DNA from 2 places in the Nocardiopsis sp. CNZ308 genome. Region 1 is predicted to be linked to the other one. Evidence: riboswitches for the same ligand, from Rfam matches in the RefSeq annotation. Region 1 holds a riboswitch; the other holds the start of a gene.
The links. Region 1 has a riboswitch for cobalamin ahead of EV372_RS27090 (ABC transporter substrate-binding protein). Riboswitches for the same ligand answer to the same signal wherever they lie in the genome.
Positions count from the first base shown of each region.

Region 2: it holds a riboswitch for cobalamin, as region 1 does, so the genes downstream of both, EV372_RS22445 (VWA domain-containing protein) here and EV372_RS27090 (ABC transporter substrate-binding protein) in region 1, are expected to answer to the same signal.

Region 1 covers NZ_SHKJ01000001.1:6,270,604-6,277,539, reverse strand. The annotation lists gene EV372_RS27115 (Rossmann-like domain-containing protein) at 1-116, opposite strand, end outside; gene EV372_RS27110 (class I SAM-dependent methyltransferase) at 113-832, opposite strand; gene EV372_RS27105 (MFS transporter) at 1,091-2,365, shown strand; gene EV372_RS27100 (iron chelate uptake ABC transporter family permease subunit) at 2,412-3,473, opposite strand; gene EV372_RS27095 (iron ABC transporter permease) at 3,470-4,561, opposite strand; gene EV372_RS27090 (ABC transporter substrate-binding protein) at 4,570-5,616, opposite strand; cobalamin riboswitch at 5,642-5,822, opposite strand; gene EV372_RS27085 (threonine/serine dehydratase family protein) at 6,048-6,936, shown strand, end outside.
Region 2 covers NZ_SHKJ01000001.1:5,245,938-5,252,873, forward strand. The annotation lists gene EV372_RS22435 (cobyrinic acid a,c-diamide synthase CobB) at 1-349, opposite strand, end outside; gene cobO (cob(I)yrinic acid a,c-diamide adenosyltransferase) at 574-1,188, opposite strand; gene EV372_RS22445 (VWA domain-containing protein) at 1,188-3,278, opposite strand; cobalamin riboswitch at 3,313-3,454, opposite strand; gene cbiE (bifunctional cobalt-precorrin-7 (C(5))-methyltransferase CbiE/decarboxylating cobalt-precorrin-6B (C(15))-methyltransferase CbiT) at 3,505-5,004, shown strand; gene cobM (precorrin-4 C(11)-methyltransferase) at 5,128-5,889, opposite strand; gene EV372_RS22460 (precorrin-2 C(20)-methyltransferase) at 5,874-6,936, opposite strand, start outside.

The DNA.
Region 1 (6,936 bases):
AGGTAGGTGGTGTCGCCCCCGGCCAGGCGGGTGCCGTGGTGGAGCCAGAAGACGCTGGTGGCCACGGTGTCGCCGACCCGGCCGACGGCGTCGCGCAGGAGGTCGTCGAGGGTCATCTCCCGGCCTCCTGGAAGCGGAACAGGTAGGTCAGGACCCCGTCGCCCCAGTCGTGCCGGTGGTGGACCCCGGCCCGGAAGCCGGTGGCCTCCGCGTGGGCGACGATGCGGCGCAGGTCGGCGGTGTTGGAGGCGATGAGGAAGACCTCCGCGCCGGGGGCCAGCAGCGGGCGCTCGGCCAGCTGGGTGAAGAACTTCTCCGTGATCGCCGCGCCCACGCACACGTTGCGCACGACGTCGGGGTCGGTGCTGACCGTCTGGCTGACCGCGGGCGGGTTGAAGGTGACCACGTCGAGCCCGGTCCCGTCCGGGAAGCCCTCGAACATGTCGCCGGTCACGGGGACGAGTTCGGTGGCGGTGCGGTCCCCGAGCAGGCGCGCGAAGTTGCGGGCGGCGGCCTCGACGCTGGGGGCGTGGACGTCGGCGGCGTGGACCCGGCGGGCGCCGCGGGCCCCTGCGGCGACGGCCTCCACGCCCAGGCCCACGCCCATGGCGGCGTAGCGCCGTCCGCGCACGTCGATGTCGTCGTCCAGGATGCGCTGGTGGATCATCCTGCTGGTCCCGCCGGGGAGGAAGACGCCGGGCGGTACCTCGAACCCCCAGCCGTTCCAGGTGTAGGAGCGGGTGGTGTGCAGGTCCTCTCGCGGCGGGTTGACGGCGAGGATCTGTTCGGCGGGCAGCGGTGGGGGCAGTTGGTCCACGAGGGAGCGGTCCACGGTCGTCCTTCCAAAGGGGGTCGGGAGTAACACGGGACACCAACGGGGAGCGCCGGATGTTCTGAGTACCGGAGTCCGCGCGCTATTGTAGATAAAACGATAACCATTGTCATTAGTGGGGTCGGAGTTCGCGTCCCCGGGGGTGTGTTCCGTGGACCCGGGCGCCGCGCGGCGGACGGGCCCGCGACGGACGCGCCCGGGCGGGGCGGCGCCAGCGCGCCCCGCCGGTGACCCTCCGCGGAGAGGACGTGGAAAGACGTGGCCCACCCCCAGCAGACCGGCACTGTGCCCACGGCCCCACCGCGCGCGCACGTGTTCTCGGACCCCGCCTTCCTGCGCCTGTGGTCGGGGAGCACCGCCTCGGGACTGGCCACGTGGGCCATGCCGTTCATCCTCGGCCTGGCCGTGCTGGACGGATCGCTCACCGCCATGGGGCTCGGCCTGCTCCTGGCCACCCGTACCGGCGGCTTCCTCCTGGCCCTGCCGCTCGGCGGCCTGCTGGCCGACCGGCTCTCCCGCCGCGCGGTGGTGCTGTGGGCAGGGGTCCTCGCGGCGGCCGCCACGCCGCTGGTCGCCGTGGGCGTGGCGACCGGAGCCCTCGCGCTCGCGGCCGTGGCCGCGGCGGCCGTGGGCGCGGGCCAGGGAGCCTGTAGACCCGCCTTCCAGGCGCTGACCGCCGAGGTCGTGGACGAGCCGCGGCGCCAGCGCGCCAACGCGGCGCTCACCATCTCCGTGCGGGTCACCACCCTGGTCGCCCCGGGGGTGACGGCGCTGCTCTCCACGGTCCTGGGCGTGCACGCCCTCCTCCTGGTCACCGCCGCGCTCTGGGCCGTCGCCGCACTGGCCCCGCCCCGGGGCCGGAGCGCGCCCGCCCCGGGGGCGGTGCCCGCGCGCGGCTTCTCCCTGGTCGCCGACTTCCGGGACGGGCTGCGCGAGGCCCGGCGCCACACGTGGTTCCTCGCGGGGCTGGGCGCCCTGACGGCGGTGATCGCCACCGGGTACTCCGCCACGGGCGTGCTGCTCCCCGTGGTCAGCCGCGACACCTACGGCACCGAGGCGGTGCTGGCGGGCGCGCTGACCGCCTACACCGGCGGCGCGCTGGCCGGGGCGCTGCTGATCGGGCGCTGGCGCCCCTCCTCCCAGGGGTGGGTGGCGCTGGCGGGCCTGGCCCTGTACGGCCTCGCGCCGCTGAGCCTGCTCCTCCCCGTGGGCCCGTGGACGGTGTTCGCCGCCTACGCCCTGGCGGGGGTCGGGATCGAACTGTTCAACGTCCCGTGGTTCACCGCCGCCCAGCGCGAGGTCGCGCCCGACAAGCTCGCCCGCGTCTCCTCCCTGGACTTCCTGTTCTCCTACGGCCTGGCCCCGGTCGGGCTCGCGCTGATCGCCCCGGCCACCCAGGCCTTCGGCACGGAGGCGGTCCTCGTCGTGTGCGCCGCCCTGTGCTTCCTGGCCCCGGGGGCCGCGGCGCTCGCCCCCGGTTCGCGCCACTTCGCCATGGGAGGCCGCGGGGCCCCGGCCCCGCGGGCCGCCTGACCGGGAAGGCGCCCCCGGCGACCCGGCGGGGCGGCGCCGCGGGCGTTCACCGGCCCCGTCCCGCGCTGTCGCCGCGCGCCAGCAGGTACAGCAGGAAGGGGGCTCCCAGCACCCCGGTGACCACCCCGACCGGAAGTTCGCTCCCCCCGAAGGCGGTGCGCGCGACCAGGTCCGCGCCGGCCGTCAGGAGCGCTCCGCAGGCGGCGCAGGCCAGCAGCCCGAGGGCGCGTCCGCCCAGCAGCCGCCGCACGATCTGCGGGGCCACCAGGGCGACGAACGCGACGGGACCGGCGACGGCGGTGGCCGTGGCCGCGAGCGCGGCGGAGGTGAACAGCAGGGCGCCCCGGGCGAGCCGCACCCGGCCGCCCAGGGCGGTCGCCGTGTCCTCCCCGAGCTGGAGCAGGGACAGCGGCCGGGCCAGCAGGAGCGTGGTCGGCGCCAGGACGGCCAGCGCCACCGCCACCGTCACCACGTGCGGCCAGTCCCGGTTGGCCAGGCTGCCGGTGAGCCAGAGCATGGCGCGCTGCGCCGTGGTGAGCTCCGTGCGGGTCAGCAGGTACGACGTCACCGCGCCCAGCATCGCGGTGACCGCGATCCCCACCAGGACCAGCCGCTGCCCGCTGACACCGCGCCGGTAGGCGAGCAGGTACAGCAGGAACGCGGTGGCCACGGCTCCCGCCAGCGCACTGGCCGCGATCGCCGCCGCCGTGCCGCCGAAGACGACGATGGCGAGCACCGCCGCCGTCGTCGCGCCCGCGCTGACCCCGATGACGTCCGGGCTGACCAGCGGGTTGTGCGCCAGCCGTTGCAGCAGCGCCCCCGAGAGCGCCAGCGCGGCGCCCACACCCAGCGCGGTGAGCACACGCGGCAGCCGCATCTCCACCACCACGTGCGTCACCATCACCCCGGCACGGCCGGTGAGCGCGTCCACCACCTCGCCCACACCCAGCTCGAAGTCCCCCAGGGTCAGCGAGACCAGGGCCACCGCCGAAGCCAGGGCGGTGAGCAGGCCGCCGAGCAGTACCGCGGGCCAGTACACCCGCACCGACAGTCCGCCCAGGCGGGCCGCCCCCGTCCGGGGGCCCAGGACCCCGGAGCGCGCCGTCACGGCCCCGTCACCCTTCGCCCGCGCACCAGGAGGACGAAGAACGGCGCACCGATGAGAGCGGTGAGGACGCCGACCTGCAACTCCTCCGGACGCGCCACCACCCGGCCCGCGACGTCGGCCGCCAACAACAGGACGGGCGCCAGCACCGCCGACCAGGGCAGCACCCAGCGGTGGTCGGGGCCGACCAGGACCCGCGCCGCGTGCGGCACGGCGACGCCGACGAAGCCGATCGGACCGGCCACGGCCGTCGCCGTTCCCGCCAGGAGCACCACCGCCAGGGCGCTCGCCCCGCGCACCAGCCACAGCCGTGTCCCCAGGGAGCGGGCCAGCTCGTCGCCGAGCGCCACCGCGTTCAGGGACCGGGCCACCGCCACCGCCGTCACCAGCCCGGCGGCCAGGAACGGCAGCGCCTGGAGCAGCGCCGCGCCGTCGGCGCCCGCCAGCGAGCCCACCACCCAGAACCGGTACTCGTCCAGGCTCGCGCGGTCGCGCAGGACGATCGCCGAGGTCAGCGAACCCAGCAGGGCCGAGACCGCGGCTCCGGCGAGCGTGAGCCTGACCGGACCGCCGCCCTCCCGGCCCAGCGACCCCACGGCGTAGACCGCGCAGACCGCCGCCGCGGCGCCCACGAAGGCGAAGCCGACGTAGCCCAGCAGCGCGGACACCCCGAACACGCTGATCGCGAGGACCGCCGCCAGGGAGGCGCCCGCGTTGATGCCGAGGACGCCGGGGTCGCCGAGGGGGTTGCGGGTCACCCCCTGCGCCAGGACCCCGGACACGCCCAGGGCCGTGCCGACCGCCAGCCCGGCCAGGGTGCGCGGCACACGCAGGTGCCGCACGACCAGGTCGGTGTCCGAACCGGTGAAACCGGCGTAGGCGAGGTACACGTCGGCCACGGACAGCCGCTCGTAGCCGACCAGGACCGACGCCAGCAGGGCCGCGGCCAGGACCAGCAGCGCCACCGCCAACCCGGCGACGCGGGCGCGGGCACTGACGAGCACCCCGGGACCGTCGGCCGCGGCCCGCAGCCGGCGCCGGACTCCCGAGGGCACGGTCGTCACGGGCCTCTCCGCCACACGGGGGGCCATCGGCCCGCCTACCCGAACAGGCCGGGGTGCAGGATCCGGGCGACCGTCTCCACCGCGGCCGCGCTGCGCACACCCGCGGAGCGGTCGGCGAAGGTGAACTCCTCCACCTGCTCCTCGGTGACCGCGGTCAGGTTGGCCAGCACGGGATCGGCCGTGATCCGCTCCACGTCCGGGGCGGCGTCGGCGGCGGTCATCCGCGCGTCGCAGCACACGTCGACCAGGATGAAGTCGGGGTCGCGCGCGATCACGTCCTCGACGGCCACGTCGTGGTTGCGCCCGCCGTCCAGGTCGGCGAAGGCGTTGACGCCTCCGGCCAGGCGGATGATCTCGGTGGAGAAGTCCTGCCCGCCGGCCACCCGGAACCCCTGGTCGCTGGGGCGGCCGACCATCACCGAGGGCCGGTCCTCCTCGGGCACGCCGCCCTCCAGGGCCTCGGTGACCCCGCCTATCGTGCCCTCCATGTGCGCGATGACCTCCTCGGCGCGCTCGCGCGCGCCGAACAGGGCGCCCAGGTCCCGCAGGTCGGCGTAGACGTTGTCCATCGTCACCGAGGCCGGGTCGATGGTCGCGTCGGTGCGCCCGTCCCCGCTCGGGCACAGCGGCGCCGGGATCCAGCTGCCGATGCCCAGCTCGCCCAGGGAGGCCCGCGTACCGAGGTTCTCGTCGGTGAACACGTCGTTGAACCCGGCGAGCACGAAGTCGGGCCCGTGGCTGAGCAGTTCCTCCCGGCTGGGCAGGTTGGGGTAGTACTCCTGCCCGGCCTGGGCGTCGGCGTACTCCTCCAGGACGGCGGCGTCCAGGAACGCCGTCCCCACCAGGCGGTCGCTGAGGCCCAGCGCGTGGGCGGTCTCGATGGCGGGCTGGTAGGCGGCGAACACCCGTTCCGGCGGGCTGTCCGCGGCCACGTCGACGCCGCAGTTGCGGATCGTCTCCCCGGCGGCCTCGGGGGAGGGGGCGGCGGAACCCCCGCCGCAGGCGGTCGTGGCCAGGAGCAGGGCGAGGGCGGCGCAGGCGGGCAGGCGGTACCGGACCGCGCGTGTCCCGGTGGGCTTCATCGAACAAACCATCCTTCGTGGTCTGATGACGCGGACGGTCGCAGCCGGTCTCCTGGCTCCCGGAGTCGGGCTCTCGCCCCGCGCCGCTCCCCCTTCCCGGGCCGTGTCCGGCCCGGTGGCGTGTGGGAGGCGCCCTCCGGTCACAGTGGCGAGGACCGCGCCGGACTTCCACCGGCTTCCCGTGCACTGCGACGTCGACGATATGGACTTGTGCTGACAGTCAACGGGCCACGGTAGTGCACGCGGGTCCCCTCCGCGAGACCCGCTCCCCTCCCGACCGACGGCCGGACCCCCGTGAGCCGCCCGACCGGAGGGGGGGAGGACCCGGCGGGGCGGGAGCCCCGCGCCGTGGCCCGCACGGCCGCCGCACCCGGACCGGGCGGGGCACCGTCCGGACGCGTGGCCGGGCCGGGACCGGGCATAGAGGGCCCATGGAACTGATCACGGTGGAGGACGTCCGCGCCGCCCGGGAACGCCTGCGCGGGGAGGTGGTGCGCACCCCGCTGACGGCGGGCCCCGCCGGAGGGCCGCCGTTCCTGCTCAAGCCCGAGAGCCTCCAGCCCACCGGGGCCTTCAAGCTGCGCGGCGCCACCAACGCCGTCGCCCTGCTCGACCCCGGCCAGCGCCGGAGCGGTGTGGTGACCCACTCCTCGGGCAACCACGGCCAGGCGCTCGCCCACGCCGCCGCCCGGCACGGGGTGCCCTGCACCGTCGTCGTCCCCGAGGGCGCGCCCGGGGTGAAGGTCGACCGCATGCGCGCCCTGGGCGCCCGCATCGTCATGGTCGCCCCCCGGGAGCGGGAGGCCACCGCCCGGCGGCTCCGGGACGAGGAGGGGCTCGCCCTCGTCCCGCCCTTCGACGACCCGCGCGTCATCGCGGGCCAGGGCACGGTCGGCCTGGAGGTCCTGGAGCAGTCGCCCGAGGTGGCGACCGTCGTCGTGCCCGTGGGCGGAGGCGGTCTGGCCTCGGGGGTGGCCACCGCCGCGCTGGCCGCCGCGGGCCCGCGCCGCGTCCGCGTCGTGGGGGTGGAACCCGAACTGGCCGCCGACGCCGCCGAGAGCCTGCGCACCGGAAGCCTGGTCACCTGGCCGCCCGAGCGCACCCACCGCACCATGGCCGACGGGGTGCGCGTGTGCCTGTCCGAGCTGACCTTCGCCCACCTGCGCGCCCGCCTGGACGGGGTCGTCACCGTGACCGAGGAGGAGATCGCCCGCGCCGTCGCCGCCCTCGCCCACGGGGCGCGCCTGGTCGCCGAGCCCAGCGGGGCCCTGGCCGCCGCCGCGGTCCTGGCGGGCCGGGTGCCCACCGCGCCCGGCCGCC
Region 2 (6,936 bases), 1.0 Mb from region 1:
CGTCCACCACCAGCACCACCGGTGTCCGGGTCAGGGCCGCGACGTGCGCGGACGAGGCGAACCCGTCGGTGCCCAGCCGCCCGTCGTGCAAGCCCATCACACCCTCGATGACGGCGACGTCCGCGCCGCGCGCCCCGTGCAGCAGCAGCGGCGCCACCCGCTCCTCGCCGACCAGGTGCGGGTCGAGGTTGCGGCCCGGACGCCCGGTGGCCAGGGCGTGGTAGCCGGGGTCGATGTAGTCCGGCCCCACCTTGTGACCGCTCACCGCGTACCCGGCGTCGCGCAGCGCCGCCATCAGCCCGGTCGCGACCGTGGTCTTGCCCTGCCCGGTCATGGGCGCGGCGATCATCAGCCGGGGCAGCGCCGTCGGCCGTGCACGCGGCGTCGGCCGGAGCAGTCCCGTCGGCCGGGCTGACGGCGCCGGTCCGGCGGGCTCCGGGGACCCCGTCGTCCGGCCTCCGCGCTTCCCGGCGGGTGCCGGGGCCCCCGCTTCTCCGGCTCCCGCGTACCCCTCGGCGGCCCCCGCGGGCCCTGCCGTCCGGCTTCGCGAACCTTCCGAGGCGCCCCGGGAGGTCACCACTCGATGCCCCGCTGCCCCTTGCGCCCGGCGTCCATGGGGTGCTTGACCTTCGTCATCTCGGTGACCAGGTCGGCGGCCTCCAGCAGCCGCGGGTCGGCGCGGCGGCCGGTGATCACCACGTGCTGGCGGCCGGGGCGGTCCCGCAGGGCGGCCAGGACGTCCTCGACGTCGACCCAGCCCCAGTTGAGCGGGTAGGTGAACTCGTCCAGGATGAGCAGGTCGTGCGTCTGGTCGGCGAGCCTTCGTCTGATCTCCGCCCAGCCCTCGGCGGCGTCCGCCGCGTGGTCCTCGGCGTCGCCCTTGCGGCGGCTCCACGACCAGCCCGAACCCATCTTGTGCCACTCGACCGGACCGCCCTCGCCGGTCTGCTCGTGCAGCTCGCCCAGGCGTTCCAGCACGGTCTGCTCGCCGATGCGCCACTTCGCGGACTTGACGAACTGGAACACCCCGATCCGCCAGCCCTGGTTCCAGCCGCGCAGCGCGAGGCCGAACGCGGCGGTCGACTTGCCCTTGCCGTCACCGGTGTGCACGGCGAACACGGGCTGGTTGCGGCGCTGGCGCGTGGTGAGCCCGTCGTCGGGGACGACGAGCGGCTGTCCCTTGGGCATCAGGCGGCCCTCTCTCGTACGGCGGTGCCCAGCGCGTGGGCGCTGACCTCGCTGACGGGCATGTGGTCGGCGCCCAGGCGGGCGGCCAGGGAGGCGGCCAGGCCCAGGCGCAGCGGCCCGGACTCCCCGTCCACCACGACGGTGGTCACGCCCAGCCCGGCGACGTGGTCGGCGGCGGTCATGGCGCGGCCCACCGCACCCTTGCCGCCGGTGGCCCGTCCGTCGGTGACCACGACCAGGAGCGGGCGCAGCCTCGGGTCCCGCAGCCGCTCGCGGCGCAGGACGCGGGCCGCCTCCTCCAGTCCCTCGGCCAGCGGGGTGCGCCCCCCGGCGGGCAGGTCGTCGAGGCGGGCCGCGGCCACGTCCACCGAACGGGTCGGCGGCAGCGTGAGTTCGGCCTCGCGTCCCCGGAAGGTGACCAGGCCGACCTTGTCGCGGCGCCGGTAGGCGTCCAGGAGCAGGGACAGGATCGCGGTCTTGACCTCGGTCATGCGCCTGCGCGCCGCCATGGAGCCGGAGGCGTCCACGCAGAACAGCACCAGGTTGGTCTCCTGGCCCTCGCGGACCGCGACGCGCAGGTCGCGGGGGTGCAGCCGCAGTCGGCCGCCGTTCTGGGGCCGCAGAGCGGCGGCCCGCACGGTCTCCACCAGGTGGACCGCGCTGCCCGCGCCCCGGCCGGGCTCGGCGGCGCCGATCCGGCGGCCCCGCGTGCCGACGGCCCGGCTGCGCCTGCCGTCGGCGCCCTCTCCGGAGCCCCGCACGGTGAGCAGCCGGGTCCGGTAGGGGGCGGCGGCCCTGGCGGTGGCCGGGGAGGCGCCGGAGGGGCGGGGTTCGGGGGAGTCGCCCTCGGCGTCCTCGGGCGCGTGCTCGGCGGAGGCGGGGGAGTGCTCCGGGTCGGGCTGTTCGCCGCCGGAGGTCTCGGCTTCCCCGGTGTCCCCGACGTTGTCCGGGGGACTGGCGTTGTCGGAGGGGTCCTGTGGGTCCTGTGCGTCCGACGGGGTTTCGGAACCGTCGTCGTCGGTCCCCCGCGGGCCCGGCGGCTCCGGGGGGTCGGGCGGCGGTTCCTCGTCGCCCAGGATCCGGTCCAGGAGTTCCTCGTCGAGTCCCGGCGCGTCGAAGGGGTTGCGCCGTCGTCGGTGCGGCAGGGCGAGCGTGGCGGCGCGGCGGATGTCGGCCCGGGTGACCGAGGTCCGGCCCGACCAGGCCGCGTGCGCCATCGCCGTGCGCGCGGTCACGATGTCGGCGCGCAGGCCGTCCACGTCGTAGGCCGCGCACACCTCGGCGATCTTCAGCAGAGCCGCCTCGGACAGGTGCACCCGGCCCAGCGCCTCCCGGGCCGCCGCGATGCGTTCGGCCAGGGCCTTCTCGGCCTCGTGGTAGCGCCCGGCGAAGGCGGCGGGGTCGGCGTCGTGGGACATGCGCCTGCGCACCACCTCGGCGCGGACCGCGGGCTCGGACGGCGCGGCGACCTCGACGGTGAGTCCGAACCGGTCCAAGAGCTGCGGGCGCAGCTCGCCCTCCTCGGGGTTCATGGTGCCGATGAGCAGGAACCGGGCCGCGTGCTCCACGGAGAACCCGTCGCGCTCCACGGTGACCCGGCCGGTCGCGGCGGCGTCCAGGAGCAGGTCGACCAGGTGGTCGTGCAGGAGGTTGACCTCGTCGACGTAGAGGATGCCGCGGTGGGCCCGGGCCAGCAGGCCGGGTTCGTAGGCGACCCTGCCGTGGGTGAGGGCCTGTTCCAGGTGCAGGGAGCCCAGGACGCGGTCCTCGGTGGCGCCGACGGGCAGTTCGACCAGGCGCACCGGGCGGCTCTCCACGGTGGTGCCGGACCCGAAGGGCCCGTCGGGGGAGTGCTGCGCCGGGTCGGCGGGGTCCACGGAGAACCGGTCGCCCTGGTAGACGTCGACGGGCGGCAGGAGGGAGGCCAGGGCCCGGACCGCGGTGGACTTGGCGGTGCCCTTCTCGCCGCGTACCAGGACGCCGCCGATCTCCGGGGAGACGCTGGTGAGGACGAGGGACAGGCCCAGGTCGTCGAGTTCCTCGGCGTCGCAGCCGACGATCGCGGAAAAGGGGTAGTGCGGTGACCGCAATGGCATGTAGAGGCTCCCGCTCATGTCGCCATCGGTAAGGGACGGGCGCGAGGCCGGTCTTCGGACTTGCCGGGTCCTTCCTGGACGGAAGGCTCGGTTCACCGCAGCGGGCCTGTGCCGGAGTCTCACCGGGCTTCCCAGATTCTCCCCGTCGGCCGTCCCCACCGTTTCCGATGGCTGGGCCGTTGGGGCACCTCATGCCTGCCGCCACGATAGCGTCCGGGGAATGAAGGACGACAGCCGCCCTCCCGTCACCCACCACCGCCCGGATGCCGCTGCGCGGGGGAGTGGTGCACCCTCAACGGACGCCTGCGGCGCGGAGCCCCCTCCCGTCACCCACCACCGCCCGGATGCCGCTGCGCGGGGGAGTGGTGCACCCTCAACGGACGCCTGCGGCGCGGAGCCTCCTCCCGTCACCCGCCACCGCCCGGATGCCGCTGCGCGGGAGGACGGGACCTCCCCGCCCACCGGGCACCGGATCACCGTCGTCGGCATCGGCGCGGAGGGCTGGTCCGGCCTGCCCGAGCGGCTGCGCGCGCTCGTCCTGGCCGCCGACACGGTCCTGGGCGGGCGCAGGCACCTGGCGATGCTCCCCGACCGGCCCCGGCAGCGCCGCCAGGCCTGGCCCTCACCCCTGCGCGAGGGGCTGCCGCCACTGCTGGCCTCCCTCGACGACGCTTCCGCTGACGGCGCCGCCAGCGACAGCGCCTCCCCCGTCGGCCCCTCCACCGTGGCGCTGGCCTCCGGCGACCCCCTGGTGTCCGGTATCGCCACCACCCTGATCGACCTGCTGGGCGCGGACGCCGTGCGGGTGGAACCCGCGGTCTCCTCGGTCGCCCTGGCCCGCGCCCGCATGGGCTGGCCCGCCGAACGCTGCGCGGTGGTGGGCCTGGTCGGCCGCGACCCCCGCCTGCTGCTGCGCCAGCTCGCCCCCGGCCACCGCGTCCTGGTGCTCTCCTCCGACGGTGCCACCCCCGCCGCGGTCGCCGCCCTGCTGGTCGGCGCGGGCTACGGCGCCAGCCGGATGACCGTGCTGGGCGACCTGGGCGCGGACTCCGAGTCGCGCCTGGAGACCACCGCCGACCACTGGCTCGCCTCACCTCCCGGCACGGTGCCCCCGCTGCACGTGCTGGCCCTGGAACTCCTCGGCCCGCCCGGCCACGGCCTGGTCGCGGGGCTGCCCGACGACGCCTTCGAACACGACGGGCAGCTCACCAAGCGCGACCTGCGCGCCTCGGCGCTGGCCCGCCTGGCTCCCTCGCCGGGCCAGCACCTGTGGGACGTGGGCGCTGGCGCGGGGTCGGTCGGCATCGAGTGGATGCGCGCCCACCCCTCCTGCACCGCCACGGCGGTGGAGGCCCACCCCGAACGGGCCGCGCGGATCGGCCGCAACGCGGGCCGCCTCGGTGTTCCCGGCCTGGAGGTGGTCACTGGCCGCGCGCCGGACGCGCTGGCCGGGCTGCCCGCGCCCGACGCGGTGTTCGTCGGCGGCGGCGCGACCCGGCCGGGCGTGCTCGACGCCTGCCTGGGGGCGCTGCGGCCGGGAGGGCGGATCGTGGTGCACGGGGTGACGCTGGAGACCGAGCAGCTGCTCGCCGATGCCCACCGGCGCCACGGGGGCGAGCTGACCCGGATCGCCGTCGAGACCACCGCGCCCATCGGCGGGTTCACCGGCTGGACGCCCGCCCGCACGGTCACCCAGTGGTTCCTGGCGGTGCTGCCCTGACCCTCCGCCGCGCCGCTTCGCGCCCAGGGGTCGGGAGCACGGGAGCCTCCGACCCCCGCGGGCACGCCCCTCCCTCCACGCGAACCCGCCCGCGGGACCTCCGGAACCCCTTCGGGGCCCTCCCTATCCGCTGACCCGGGGCCGGGCCGGGTCGTAGAGGTAGGACTCACCGCCCGTCTCCGGATCGAGCGCCCGCCCCACCAGGATCACCGCCGCCTGACGGAACCCGGCCTCCTCCACCGCGTCGGCCACGGTGGAGACCGTGCCGCGCAGCACCGCCTCGCCCGGCTGGCTGGCCCGGTACACCACGACCACCGGGCAGTCGCCGCCGTACTCGGGTTCGATCTCGGCCATCAGCTCGCGCACCCGCCGGATCGCCAGGTGCAGCACCAGCGTGGCCCGGGTCGCGGCGAACGCGGCCAGCGACTCGGTGTCGGGCATGGCGGTCGAGCGGGCCCGCGTCCGGGTCAGCACCACCGACTGGGCCACCAGCGGCACGGTCAGCTCCCGTCCCGCCAGCGCCGAGGCGGCCGCGTAGGCGGGCACCCCGGGCGTGACGTCCCACGGAACGCCGTGCGCGTCGAGCCTGCGGGTCTGCTCGGCCAGCGCCGAGTACAGCGACGGGTCGCCGGAGGTGAGCCGCACGACGTCGCGCCCCGCCGCGTGCGCGCGGACCAGGTGGTCGGTGATGCGGTCCAGGTCCAGGCCCTGGGTGTCCACCAGCTCCGCGCCGGGCGCGCAGTGCGTCAGGACCTGCGGGTCCAGGTAGGTGCCTGGGTAGAGCACTACGTCGGCCCCGGCGAGCATGCGCGTGGCGCGCACGGTCAGCAGGTCGGCGGCGCCGGGCCCCGCGCCCACGAAGTGCACGGTCACGGCTTCACCCACCTGGGGGTCCACACGCGGCCCGCCCCGGTGACCCGGGTTCCCGAGGCGCCGACGATGAGCAAACAGCGCATGTCCACGGCGGCGGGGTCGAGTTCGCCCAGGGTGGTCACCGTCAGGGACTCGCCCTCGCGGCCCACGTCGCGGCCGACGACGACCACGGTGTCGGGTTTGCGGTGCTCCAGCAGGATCCGGCGGGCGGTGGCGATCTGCTCGGTCCGGGACCGGGAGGCGGGGTTGTAGACGGCCAGCGCCAGGTCGGCCTCGGAGACGGCGCGCAGCCGCCGCTCGACCACCTCCCACGGTTTGAGGCGGTCCGACAGGCTCATCACCGCGAAGTCGCCGCCCACGGGTGCGCCCGCGCGGGCCGCGACCGCCTGGACTGCGCTGACCCCCGGCAGCACCCGGACGGGCACGTCCCGGTAGGCGGGGTCCTCGGCCGCCTCGAACACGGCGGTGGCCATGCCGAAGACCCCGGCGTCCCCGCCGGAGACCACGGCCACGCGTTCGCCGCGCCCGGCCAGGTCGAGGGCGAACCGGGCGCGCTGGAGTTCGACGGTGTTGCCGGAGGCGTGCCGGGTGAGCCCGGGGCGCTGCGGTACCCGGTTGACGTAGGGGCCGTAGCCCACCACGTGGTCCACCTCGGCCAGCGCCGCGCTCGCCTCGGGGGTGAGCCAGTCCCCGGGACCGGGACCCAGACCCACGACCAGCAGTTCGGCCGCCGCTCCGGTGGTCGCGGACGCCGTGCCCGCCGCCGGTCCGGCGGAACCGGGCCCCGCTTGGGTCGTCTGCGCCGTCTGTGTCGCCTGCGTCCGCGCGGCCTCGCCGACCCGCCGGGAGCGCGGCCCGTTGCGGCTGTCCCCGGTCACCAGCACCAGGGAGAAGTAGGGCACCGTCGCCGGGTCCACCTCGGCCACCGGCAGCCGCCGCTCCCCGCCCATCGAGGCCCGCTCCACGTACACCGCGTGCTCCAGCCGCCCGGCCGCGGCCAGGGCGCGGCGCACGGCCGGGAAGGTCCGGCCCAGCTTCATGACCACGGCCGCGTCGGTG